DNA from 2 places in the Variovorax raffinosi genome. Region 2 is predicted to be linked to the other one. Evidence: riboswitches for the same ligand, from Rfam matches in the RefSeq annotation. Region 2 holds a riboswitch; the other holds the start of a gene.
What was found. Region 2 has a riboswitch for glycine ahead of gcvT (glycine cleavage system aminomethyltransferase GcvT). Riboswitches for the same ligand answer to the same signal wherever they lie in the genome.
Positions count from the first base shown of each region.

Region 1: it holds a riboswitch for glycine, as region 2 does, so the genes downstream of both, ACSFB7_RS08375 (D-amino acid dehydrogenase) here and gcvT (glycine cleavage system aminomethyltransferase GcvT) in region 2, are expected to answer to the same signal.

Region 1 covers NZ_JBPJZR010000002.1:491,543-497,216, reverse strand. The annotation lists gene ACSFB7_RS08380 (FIST signal transduction protein) at 1-655, shown strand, start outside; gene ACSFB7_RS08375 (D-amino acid dehydrogenase) at 673-1,974, opposite strand; glycine riboswitch at 2,066-2,183, opposite strand; glycine riboswitch at 2,188-2,288, opposite strand; gene rfbB (dTDP-glucose 4,6-dehydratase) at 2,406-3,476, shown strand; gene rfbD (dTDP-4-dehydrorhamnose reductase) at 3,473-4,363, shown strand; gene rfbA (glucose-1-phosphate thymidylyltransferase RfbA) at 4,385-5,278, shown strand; gene rfbC (dTDP-4-dehydrorhamnose 3,5-epimerase) at 5,275-5,674, shown strand, end outside.
Region 2 covers NZ_JBPJZR010000001.1:1,128,699-1,134,372, forward strand. The annotation lists gene ACSFB7_RS05365 (TRAP transporter large permease) at 1-87, shown strand, start outside; gene ACSFB7_RS05370 (AraC family transcriptional regulator) at 100-879, opposite strand; gene ACSFB7_RS05375 (MFS transporter) at 977-2,173, shown strand; gene ACSFB7_RS05380 (L,D-transpeptidase Cds6 family protein) at 2,261-2,776, shown strand; gene ACSFB7_RS05385 (hypothetical protein) at 2,889-3,452, shown strand; glycine riboswitch at 3,487-3,577, shown strand; glycine riboswitch at 3,590-3,701, shown strand; gene gcvT (glycine cleavage system aminomethyltransferase GcvT) at 3,749-4,921, shown strand; gene gcvH (glycine cleavage system protein GcvH) at 4,985-5,356, shown strand; gene gcvP (aminomethyl-transferring glycine dehydrogenase) at 5,408-5,674, shown strand, end outside.

The sequences.
Region 1 (5,674 bases), on a different contig from region 2:
GCTGCGTTCGGGCGCCGTGCGCGAGCGCGAGATCACCGAGGCCGACGGCAACCTGCTGCTCAAGCTCGACGGGGAGCCCGCGCTTGACGTGCTGCTGGCCGATCTGCAGGTATCGCTCGATCGGCCGCAGGAAGCTATCGACGCGGTGCGCAGCACGCTGGTTGGCCTGGCCGATGCGGGCAGCGACGGCATCCGTCGCACCGGCGACCTGGGCGCCGATGTGCTGGTGCGCCACATCATCGGCCTGGACCCGACGCGGCGCGGCATTGCGATTGCGGACAACGCTGAAGCGGGCATGCGGCTGACCTTCTGCCGCCGCAACGCGCAGGCCGCGCGTGCGGACCTGATGCGCATCTGCGCGGAAATCCGTGAAGAGCTGGAGCCGGAAGAGCAGACGCTGGCCACCGCGCGCGCGGTCGCGGCGGGTGAAGCCGAAGCGGCACCGCACCCGGCGCGGCGCATCGCGGGGGCGGTGTATGTGAGCTGTTCAGGGCGCGGCGGGCCGCACTTCGGCGCTCCCGGCGCCGAACTGCAGATCGTGCGCCACGCGCTGGGCGACGTGCCACTGGTCGGGTTCTTCGCGGCGGGCGAGATCGCCCGGCACCATCTGTATGGGTATACGGGTGTGCTGACGGTGTTCACCGGCAACGACTGAGCCGGCGAAGAAGGCGCTCAGGCCGGCTGCAGTGTGCGCGGCTGAGGCGCGGGCATGCCGGTGAACGCGAAATCGACCTCGGGCACCAGCCCGCTCACGATCCGCGCGATCGACTTGCCCGAGCCGCAGGCGTGCGTCCAGCCGAGCGTGCCGTGGCCGGTGTTCAGGTACAGGTTCGGCAGTTTGGTCTTGCCGATCAACGGCACGTTGCTCGGCGTGGCGGGGCGCAGGCCGGTCCAGAACTGCGCCTGCGTGGTGTCACCGGCGCCGGGGAACAGTTCTTCGACGCGCCGCACGATGGCTTCGCAGCGCACGCGGTTCAGGTCGCGGTCGTAGCCGTTGAGTTCGGCCGTGCCGGCGATGCGCAGGCGGTCGCCCGATTCGGAGGTGTAGCGCGAGAACACGAGCTTGAATTCGTCGTCGGTCAGCGAGACCTGGTGGGCCTTGGAGGCGTCCTTCACCGGCAGCGTCACCGAATAGCCCTTGGCCGGGTAGATCGGCAGGCGGATGCCCAGCGGCGCGGCGTAGAGTGGGCTGAGCGAACCCATCGCGAGCACGAAGGCGTCGCCGCGGATGCGCTGGAAGCGGCCTTCTGCGTCGGTGGCTTCGACGTGGTCGATGGTGCCGCCGGCCTCGCGCAGGGCGGTCACTGTGTGGCTCATCAGGAACTTGACGCCGGCTGCGGCGGCCAGGCCCACGAGTTCGCGCGCGAAGCGGTTGGCGTCACCCGATTCGTCTTCGGCCGTGTAGGTGGCGCCGGCCAGCTTCGGACGGATGTGGGCGAGGGCGGGCTCGAGCTTCACGGCTTCGTCGGCGGAGATCACGAGACGTTCGCAGCCCAGGGCGCGCATTTGCTCGGCGGGCTTGAGGGCGCCGTCGAATTCTTTTTGCGTCGTATAGAAATGCAGGATGCCCTGGGTGCGCTGGTCGTAGTTCAGGCCGGTGTCGCGGCGTAACTGCTGCAACGTGTCGCGGCTGTAGGTGCCCAGGCGAACGATCTGTTCGATGTTGTGCCGGGTGCGCGCCGGCGTGCATTCGCGCAGGAACTGCAGGCCCCAGAGCCACTGGCGCATGTCGGCGCGGATGCGGAACAGCAGCGGGGCGTCTTCCTTGCCCAACCATTGCAGCACCTTGAGCGGCGCGCTCGGGTTGGCCCAGGGTTCGGCGTGGCTGACCGAGATCTGCCCGCCGTTGGCGAAGCTGGTTTCGGCGGCGGGCGTGGCCTGCCGGTCGATGACGGTCACTTCGTGGCCGAGTTGCTGGAGGTAGTAAGCCGAGGTCACGCCGAGCAGGCCGGCGCCAAGAACGATCACGCGCATTTCAAGTACCTTTGAGGTTGCAGCGCTTGAATGGCGGGCGTGGTGTGCTATTGAATCAATAGCAAGCAACCGGACGACCGCCGTCCAAGTTGCCGCTCCCCCTGTCCTCGGTACCTGAGAGATTCACCCTGCTGCACCCGCAGCGGGTTTGCTCCTTCGGTGCACCACCGCCATGTTCAGTGGGGTGGTGGCTCTCCAGACGGCTGTATCAGTTGGTGCAGTACAGATCCCTTGTTCGGACCGACCTGAGCGTTTATGGGAGTTTGCGCCTTCGGTAGGGCCACCGGGGTGGCCCGCTCTCCTGCAGTGGGGGCGATTGTAGGCGGGGCTTACACGGACGCCAACTCCGCGATTTCAGCCTGTCTGGCCGATGGGATAATCGCCCGTTGATTTGTCACGGGGCAAATCGTTCCACAACAACAGGGGACCCCATGATTCTGGTTACCGGCGGCGCTGGCTTCATTGGCGCCAATTTCGTACTCGACTGGATCGCGAACAGCGACGAGCCGGTCGTGAACCTCGACAAACTGACCTACGCGGGCAATCTCGAGACGCTCGCGTCGCTCAAGGGCAACCCGAATCACATCTTCGTGCAGGGCGACATCGGCGATAGCGCGCTGCTCGACCGCCTGCTGGCAGAGCACAAGCCGCGCGCCGTGGTGAACTTCGCCGCCGAGTCGCATGTCGACCGCTCGATCCATGGTCCGGAAGACTTCGTCCAGACCAACGTGCTCGGCACCTTCCGCCTGCTCGAATCCGTGCGTGGTTTCTGGAGCGCGCTGCCGGCCGACCAGAAGGCCGCCTTCCGCTTCCTGCACGTGTCGACCGACGAGGTCTACGGCTCGCTCTCCAAGACCGACCCGGCCTTCACCGAAGAGAACAAGTACGAGCCCAACAGCCCGTACTCGGCCAGCAAGGCCGCCAGCGACCACCTCGTGCGCGCCTGGCACCACACCTACGGCCTGCCGGTGCTGACCACCAACTGCTCGAACAACTACGGCCCGTTCCACTTCCCCGAGAAGCTGATCCCGCTGATGATCGTCAACGCACTGGCCGGCAAGCCGCTGCCCGTGTATGGCGACGGCATGCAGGTGCGCGATTGGCTCTACGTGAAGGACCACTGCAGCGCCATCCGCCGCGTGCTCGAGGCCGGCAAGCTCGGCGAGACCTACAACGTGGGCGGCTGGAACGAGAAGCCCAACATCGAGATCGTCAACACCGTGTGCGCACTGCTCGACGAGTTGCGCCCCAAGGCCGACGGCAAGCCGTACAAGGAACAGATCACCTACGTCACCGACCGCCCGGGCCACGACCGTCGCTATGCCATCGATGCGCGCAAGATCGAGCGCGAACTCGGCTGGAAGCCAGCAGACACCTTCGACACCGGCATTCGCAAGACCGTCGAGTGGTACCTCGCGAACAGCGAGTGGGTGCGCAATGTGCAAAGCGGCGCGTACCGTGAATGGGTGGAGAAGCAGTACGACGCGAAGGCTGCGGCATGAAGTTGCTGCTGCTGGGCAAGGGTGGGCAGGTCGGCTGGGAACTGCAGCGCAGCCTGGCGCCGTTGGGTGAATTGGTCGCGCTCGATTTCGACAGCACGGATTTCAATGCCGACTTCAGCCGTCCCGAGGAACTGGCCGAAACGGTGCTCAACGTGCGTCCTGACGTGGTCGTTAATGCAGCGGCGCATACCGCTGTCGACAAGGCCGAGAGCGAGCCCGACTTTGCGCGCAAGCTGAATGCCACGTCGCCGGGCGTGGTGGCCGAGGCCGCGCAGCAGATCGGTGCGCTGATGGTTCACTACTCCACCGACTACGTCTTCGACGGCAGTGGCAGCAAGCCCTGGAGGGAAGACGACGCAACCGGGCCGCTCAGCGTGTATGGGCAGACCAAGCTCGAAGGCGAGCAACTGGTGGCTGCGCACTGCGCGAAGCACCTGATCTTTCGCACGAGCTGGGTTTATGCCGCGCGCGGCGGCAACTTTGCCAAGACGATGCTGCGGCTCGCCAAGGAACGCGATCGACTGACCGTCATCGACGACCAGTTCGGCGCGCCGACCGGTGCCGAGTTGCTGGCCGACGTGACGGCGCACGCCATTCGCGCGACGTTGCAGGATCCGGCCAAGGCGGGTCTCTATCACGTGATCGCGGGCGGCGAGACATCGTGGTACGGCTACGCGAGATTCGTGCTCGAGATGGCGCAGCAGGCCGGCGTCGAACTCAAGGCCGGGCCGCAGGCTGTCGAAGCCGTACCCACCAGCGCGTTCCCGACGCCCGCCACGCGGCCGCACAACTCGCGCCTTGACACCACCAAGCTGCAGACGACCTTCGGACTGCGCCTGCCACCCTGGCAGGAAGGCGTCGCGCGCATGCTGCGCGAGACGCTCTGAGATTCACACGAGAAGAAACGCATGACCACAACGCAACGCAAAGGCATCATCCTGGCCGGTGGCTCGGGCACTCGCCTGCACCCCGCGACATTGGCGCTCAGCAAGCAACTGCTGCCGGTGTACGACAAGCCGATGATCTACTACCCGCTCAGCACGCTGATGCTGGGCGGCATGCGCGACATCCTGATCATCAGCACGCCGCAGGACACGCCGCGGTTTCAGCAGTTGCTGGGGGATGGGAGTCAGTGGGGCATCAACCTGCAGTACGCGATACAGCCGAGCCCTGATGGACTGGCACAGGCGTTCATCATCGGGGACAAGTTCGTGGGGAACGACCCCAGTGCGCTGGTGCTGGGTGACAACATTTTCTACGGCCATGACTTCGTTCACCTGCTTGCCGATGCAGATGCAAAGCCATCGGGCGCGACCGTGTTTGCCTATCATGTGCAGGACCCGGAGCGCTATGGCGTGGTCGCGTTCGATGCCAAGGGCAAGGCCAGCAGCATCGAAGAAAAGCCGCTGAAGCCGAAGAGCAGCTATGCGGTGACGGGGCTGTACTTCTACGACAACCAGGTTGTCGATATCGCCAAGGCAGTGAAGCCCAGTGCGCGTGGCGAGCTGGAAATCACGGCAGTCAACCAGGAGTATCTTGATCGCGATCAACTGAACGTGCAGATCATGCAGCGCGGCTATGCGTGGCTCGATACGGGCACGCACGACAGTTTGCTTGAAGCGGGTCAATTCATCGCGACGTTGGAACATCGGCAGGGGTTGAAAATCGCCTGCCCGGAAGAGATTTCTTGGCGCAATGGCTTTATCACCACGGAGCAGCTCGAGAAACTTGCTGCCCCGCTGGAAAAAAGCGGCTACGGCAAGTACCTCAAGCATCTGCTAAGTGACGAGGTTCGATCGTGAAAGTAACGCGGACTGCTATCCCTGATGTGCTGGTGATCGAGCCAAAGGTGTTCGGTGACGCACGAGGCTTCTTTTTCGAGAGCTTCAATCAAAAGGCTTTCGACGAAGCGGTGGGCGAGCACATCGACTTCGTTCAGGACAATCACTCCCGCTCGGCGAAAGGGGTGCTGCGTGGCCTGCATTATCAGATTCAACAACCGCAGGGCAAGCTGGTACGCGTGGTGAAAGGGGCCGTGTTCGACGTGGCTGTGGACATCCGCAAGTCGTCACCAACTTTTGGCAAGTGGGTGGGCGTTGAGTTGAGTGAGGAAAACCACAAGCAACTGTGGGTTCCGGAAGGATTCGCACACGGTTTTTTTGTGCTGAGCGAGATGGCGGAGTTTCTTTACAAGACCA
Region 2 (5,674 bases):
CTGTGGGCGCACGGCGCGGTGCTGGTCATCCTGACCTTCGTGCCGGCGCTCAGCACCTGGCTGCCGCACGCGCTCGGGTTCAAGTAGCGGCGCCGCCGCTCATTCGTCCTGGTGGAGATAGAGGCTCGGCGGCACACCGAGCGTGCGCCGGAACATCGCGGTGAAGGCGCTCGGGCTCTCGTAGCCGTGCGCCAGCGCCACCTCAAGAATCGACGCGCCAGCCGCCAGTTGCGGCAGGCTCAGCAGCAGCCGCGCCTGCCGGCACCACGCGCCGAAGTTCATGCCGGTCTCGCGCTGGAACAGGCGCGCGAGCGTGCGGGTGTTCATGTGCAGCCGCAGCGCCCAGTCGTCGAGCGTCGCGGGCAGTGACGGGTCGCGCACCAGTTCTTCGCACAGCAGCGCCAGCCGGGCGTGGCGCGGCATCGGCACATGCAGAGACAGCACGGGTGCCGCCTCGATCTCGTCGAGGATCAGCTCCATCACGCGCTCGTCGCGGCTGCCCGGCGCGTAGTCCAGCGGCAGCGACACGGCCGCGACGATCAGTTGCCGGAGCAGTGCGCCCACGCGGATCACGCGGCACTCGCGCCCCATGTCGGCCCGCGTGCCGGGTTCCACGAAAACCGTGCGCATCTTCACCTCGCCCGCCATGCGGATCTGGTGCTCCATGCCCGGCGGCACCCAGACGCCACGGCCGGGCGGCACCACCCAGCTGCCGGCCACGGCGCCGACGATCATCACGCCCGAGATCGCATGAATGAGTTGGCCGCGCCGGTGCGTGTGCGGCGGAATGAAGGCGTCGCCGTCGGGGTCGGTCGCCAGCACCGCGACCGCGCGCGGGGTCGACTCACCGTGTTCCGGGCGCAGATTCAGTTTGTCCATTTCTCGACGATGCTTGTTGATTCGTAGCGAGAACATCTTCGCACGGCTTCCTACGATGCCCTTCCTCTCAGGAATTCATCATCAAGGAAGCGATCGAATGAACAAGCGCCGACTCGGGCTGCTCACCGGCACCCATGCCGTCAATGACCTCTACCAGGGCCTCGTGCCCGCCCTGCTGCCCTTCATGGTGCTGGAGCGCGGCTACAGCTACACGGCCGTCAGCGGGCTGATGCTGGCGGCCACCGGGCTGTCGAGCGTGGTGCAGCCGCTGTTCGGCCTGTACGCCGACCGCCATCCGCGCAGCTGGCTGGTGCCGACGGGCTTTCTGGTGGCGGCACTGGGCGTGGTGCTGGCGGGCGTCAGCCAGAGCTACCTGCTGACCTGGATCGCGATTGCGCTGTGCGGGCTGGGCATTGCGGCCTACCACCCACCCGCAACGGTGGCGGCGCGTGCGGCCGGTGGTGCGTCGCAAAAGGCGATGAGCGTGTTCTCGGTGGGCGGCACCATCGGCGCCTCGTTCGCACCCTTGCTGGCGGCCACGGTGGTCGGCGGCGGTGGCCTGTCGCGCAGCTACCTGCTGGGCGTGCCGGCGGTGGCGATGGGCGTGGTGTGGGTCGTGGCCAATGCGCGGCGCGGCGCGGGCGCAGCAGCAGCGGCGGCATTGGCCCGCAAGCAGGCCGGCAGCGAGCTGCTGAAGCCCCACAACGACTGGCGCGCCTTCAGCCTGCTGGTGGCGACCATCGTGGGCTGGTCGATTCCCTATGTGACGGTGCTGTCGATGCTCTCGCTGCGCATCACGCGTGACCTGCATGGCACCTCCTTCCAGGGCGCAGCGGCACTCACCTGCTTCACCGCCGCGGGCGCGGTGGGCGTGCTGCTCGGCGGCTGGCTCGGCGACCGGCTCGGGCGCATGGGCACCATCCGCAGCGGCTACCTGCTGGCATTGCCGGCCCTTGCATGCCTGGTGCTCGCGCCGACGGCCGGCTGGGCGCTGGTCTGCACCGCGCTGCTCGGCCTGGCGATGTTCCTGCCGTTCGCGGCACAGGTCACGCTGGCGCAGGACTACCTGCCGCGCAACCCGGCCACGGCCAGCGGCATCACGCTCGGGCTGGCGCTGTCGGTGGGCGGGCTGGTGTCGCCGCTGTTCGGCATGCTGTCGGATGCGCGCGGCCTGGGTGTCACGCTGACGGCAGTGCTCTGCGTGCTGTGCGTCGCGACGGTGCTGGCCTTGCGGCTGCGCAACCGGCCACCGGTGATCGCGCCGGCCGACCTCGAAGGGGCCGCGACCGCCTGAACGGGCGTCGATTCGGTCCGGGGCGGGTTCGCTGCCAGAATCGGCGTCGCTTTCAACGCTGATAACTGACAAAGAGGGAACCGCGCCATGAATCGATTCGTCACCTGTCTTCTTGCCGGGGGCCTGCTGTCCACGGCGGCCTTTGCCGCCACGCCGGCAGCGACCACCACGCCGCCGGCCGCACCGGCAACGCCTGCGGCAGCCACACCGGCACCGCCGCCCGCACCGGCGCCAGCCGCAGCACCTGCGGCGGCACCCAATGCCGGCATCGCCGAAGTGGAAACCGCCGTGCGTGCCTGGGCCGCCGCCTGGTCCGCCCGCGACGTGGACCGCTACCTTGCCGCCTATGCGCCGGACTTCACGCCGGCCCGCAACCAGGACCGCAAGCGCTGGGAGGCCGAGCGCCGCACCCGCATCACGGGCAAGTCGAAGATCAGCGTGACCATCGACGACCTGGTGATCAGCGTCAGCGGCCAGACCGCCAGCGCCCGCTTCAAGCAGGTCTACCGCGCCGACAAGCTGAACCACACCGACCGCAAGACGCTGGAGTTGCAACGCGTGGGCAACCAGTGGCTGATCCGCAAGGAAAGCATCGGCGCCTGACCTGCGCCCAGAGGCCTGTTGGCGATTTGTCCCTGTAAGTGAAACAGGTTCATGAAGATGTCACCGCCAGCCACGATGCTGCAGCCCTCGATCTCCGAAAGCTGTGGCTGCCATGTTTCCCACCAAGACCGACAAGGCGCGCGACGAACTCCAGGGCGGCCAGCGCACGCTCAGCCAGCGTGAGCGCGCGCTGCTGCTGATGGCCGACGGTCGGCGCTCGCTGACCGACTTCAGCCCGCTGTTCACGAACCGGGGCGAAGCCGAGCAGGCGATCCATGCCCTGGTGCAGCGGGGCTATCTGGAAGACCCGCAAGCCGCCGCCATGGCCGCCGCGCAAGCGGCGGCACAGGCTGCAGCGGCCGCGCAACCCGCGCCGCTGCCCGCCGCCGAGCCGATCCACATCGCGACCTCCACCGACACCTTCGACGGCAAGCGTTCGCTGGCGACCACGCGCATGTTTTTGTTCGACATCTGCGAGCGCATGTTCGTGCGGCGCGACCCCAAGTTCGCGCTGCAGATGCGCGACGCCCTGCGCGAAGCCCGCGACCGCGAGGCCATGCTGACCATCGCCGCGCTGATGCTCAGCGAAATCGAGAAAAGCGCCGGGGCGGAACGGGCCGAATCGCTGCGCGAGCGCATCGACAAACTGTTGCCTCCGGCCGAGGTCGTGCACTGAAGCCCGAAGCCGCGGCCCGCGCGATCCACTACACTCGCCCGGGTCAGGAGAGAGCCCCGCGCGACGGGGCCGCCGAAGGCGCAGGGGTTTCCCGAACGCTCAGGCAAAAGGACTGACAAGGCGCCGGTGCAAACCGGCGTTTCCTTGCTGGAGAGAGGCCATTGCATGCATGCATTGCACCGGCCCACCGAAGGAGCAAACCCCGATCGTGGGGCGAATCTCTCAGGTAAAGAGGACAGCAGGGGTAGCCCGTGGCGTTGCAGCCATGGATTTCGACTGCCCCTTTGGAGTGCCTCCTGGTGACTTCCTCCGCTTCCGCCGCCCCACTTCTCAAGACGCCGCTCTACGACCTGCACGTGGAGCTTGGCGCCCGCATGGTTCCGTTTGCCGGCTACTCGATGCCGGTGCAATACCCCGCCGGCCTGATGGCCGAGCACAAGCACACGCGCGATGCGGCCGGCCTGTTCGACATCTCGCACATGGGCCAGTTGCGGCTGGTCGGGCCCGACGCGGCCGCCGCCTTCGAGACCCTGATGCCCGTCGACGTGATCGACCTGCCCGCCGGCAAGCAGCGCTACGGCCTGCTGCTGAACGACGACGGCGGCATCCTCGACGACCTGATGTTCTTCAACGAAGGCAACGGCTCGATCTTCGTGATCGTGAACGGCGCCTGCAAGGTCGATGACATCGCCCACATCCAGCGCCGGATCGGCGCGCGCTGCGAGGTTCAACCGCTGCCCGACCACGCCCTGCTCGCGCTGCAGGGCCCGCAGGCCGCCGCCACGCTGGCGCGGCTGTCGCCCGGCATCGAGCGCTTCGTGTTCATGACCGGCGGCGCGGTGCAGATCGGCGGCATTGCCGCCTTCGTCACCCGCAGCGGCTACACCGGCGAAGACGGCTTCGAGATCTCGGTGGCCGCCAAGGACGCCGACGCCCTCGCCCGCCTGCTGCTGGCCCAGCCCGAAGTGAAACCCATCGGCCTGGGCGCACGCAATTCGCTGCGGCTCGAAGCCGGCCTGTGCCTGTACGGCAACGACATCGACACCACCACCACGCCGGTCGAGGCCTCGCTGAACTGGGCGATGCAGAAGGTGCGCCGCGCGGGCGGTGCGCGCGAAGGCGGCTTTCCGGGCGCGGCAAAGATCCTGGCGCAGCTCGCCGCCGCCACCGCTGGCGCCGCCGGCCACACCGACCACGACACGCTCAAGCGCAAGCGCGTCGGCCTTGTCGCCCTCGAACGCATCCCGGTGCGCGACGGTACGCTGCTGCAGTCCTTCGAGGGCCAGGACATCGGCGTCGTCACCAGCGGCCTGCTCGGCCCGACGGCCGACCGCTGCATCGCCATGGGCTATGTGGCCACCGCCTTCGCCGAACCCGGCACGCGCGTGCAGGCCATCGTGCGCGGCAAGCCCGTGCCGATGGAAGTCTCGACCATGCCTTTCGTGCCCACCCGCTACTACCGCGGCTGAGCAACGGCAGACCCGGCTAGGCTCTGCACCCCGATCATCATTTTTTCCACGAGGAGTTTTCTCATGAGCATCAAGTACACCAAGGACCACGAATGGGTGTCGACCGAGGGCGGTGCCGTCACCGTCGGCATCACCGTGCACGCGCAGGATGCGCTGGGCGACGTGGTGTTCGTCGACCTGCCTGAAGTCGGCAAGACCTTCGCGCAAGGCGAAGTTGCCGGCGTCGTCGAATCGGTGAAAGCCGCCGCCGACGTGTTCATGCCCGTGTCGGGCGAGATCATCGAAGTCAACGAAGCGCTGCGCGCCGACCCGTCGCTGGCCAACAGCGACCCGCTGGCCAGCGGCTGGTTCTTCAAGGTCAAGCTGAGCGAGCCCGCGCAGCTCGACGCGCTGCTCGACGCCGCCACTTACGACAAGTTCGCCGCCGAATCCTGATCCGCTGAGTTCTTCAGCCACCTTCCTTCTTCTCCCCAAGCCTTCACCGCCATGCCGATTCCCGCCCTTCCCTCTTTGCAAGAACTAGAGAACGCCGAAGAATTCCTCGCCCGCCACATCGGTATCGATGCAGCGGACGAGGCGCGCATGCTGCCGGTGATCGGCTCGGAAACGCGCGCGGAACTCATCGACGGCATCGTGCCCGCGGCCATCCGCCGCGCACGGCCGATGCGCCTGCCCGCACCGGTGACCGAAGCCGATGCGCTGGCCGAACTGAAGGCGCTGGCGTCGAAGAACAAGGTGTTCAAGAGCTTCATC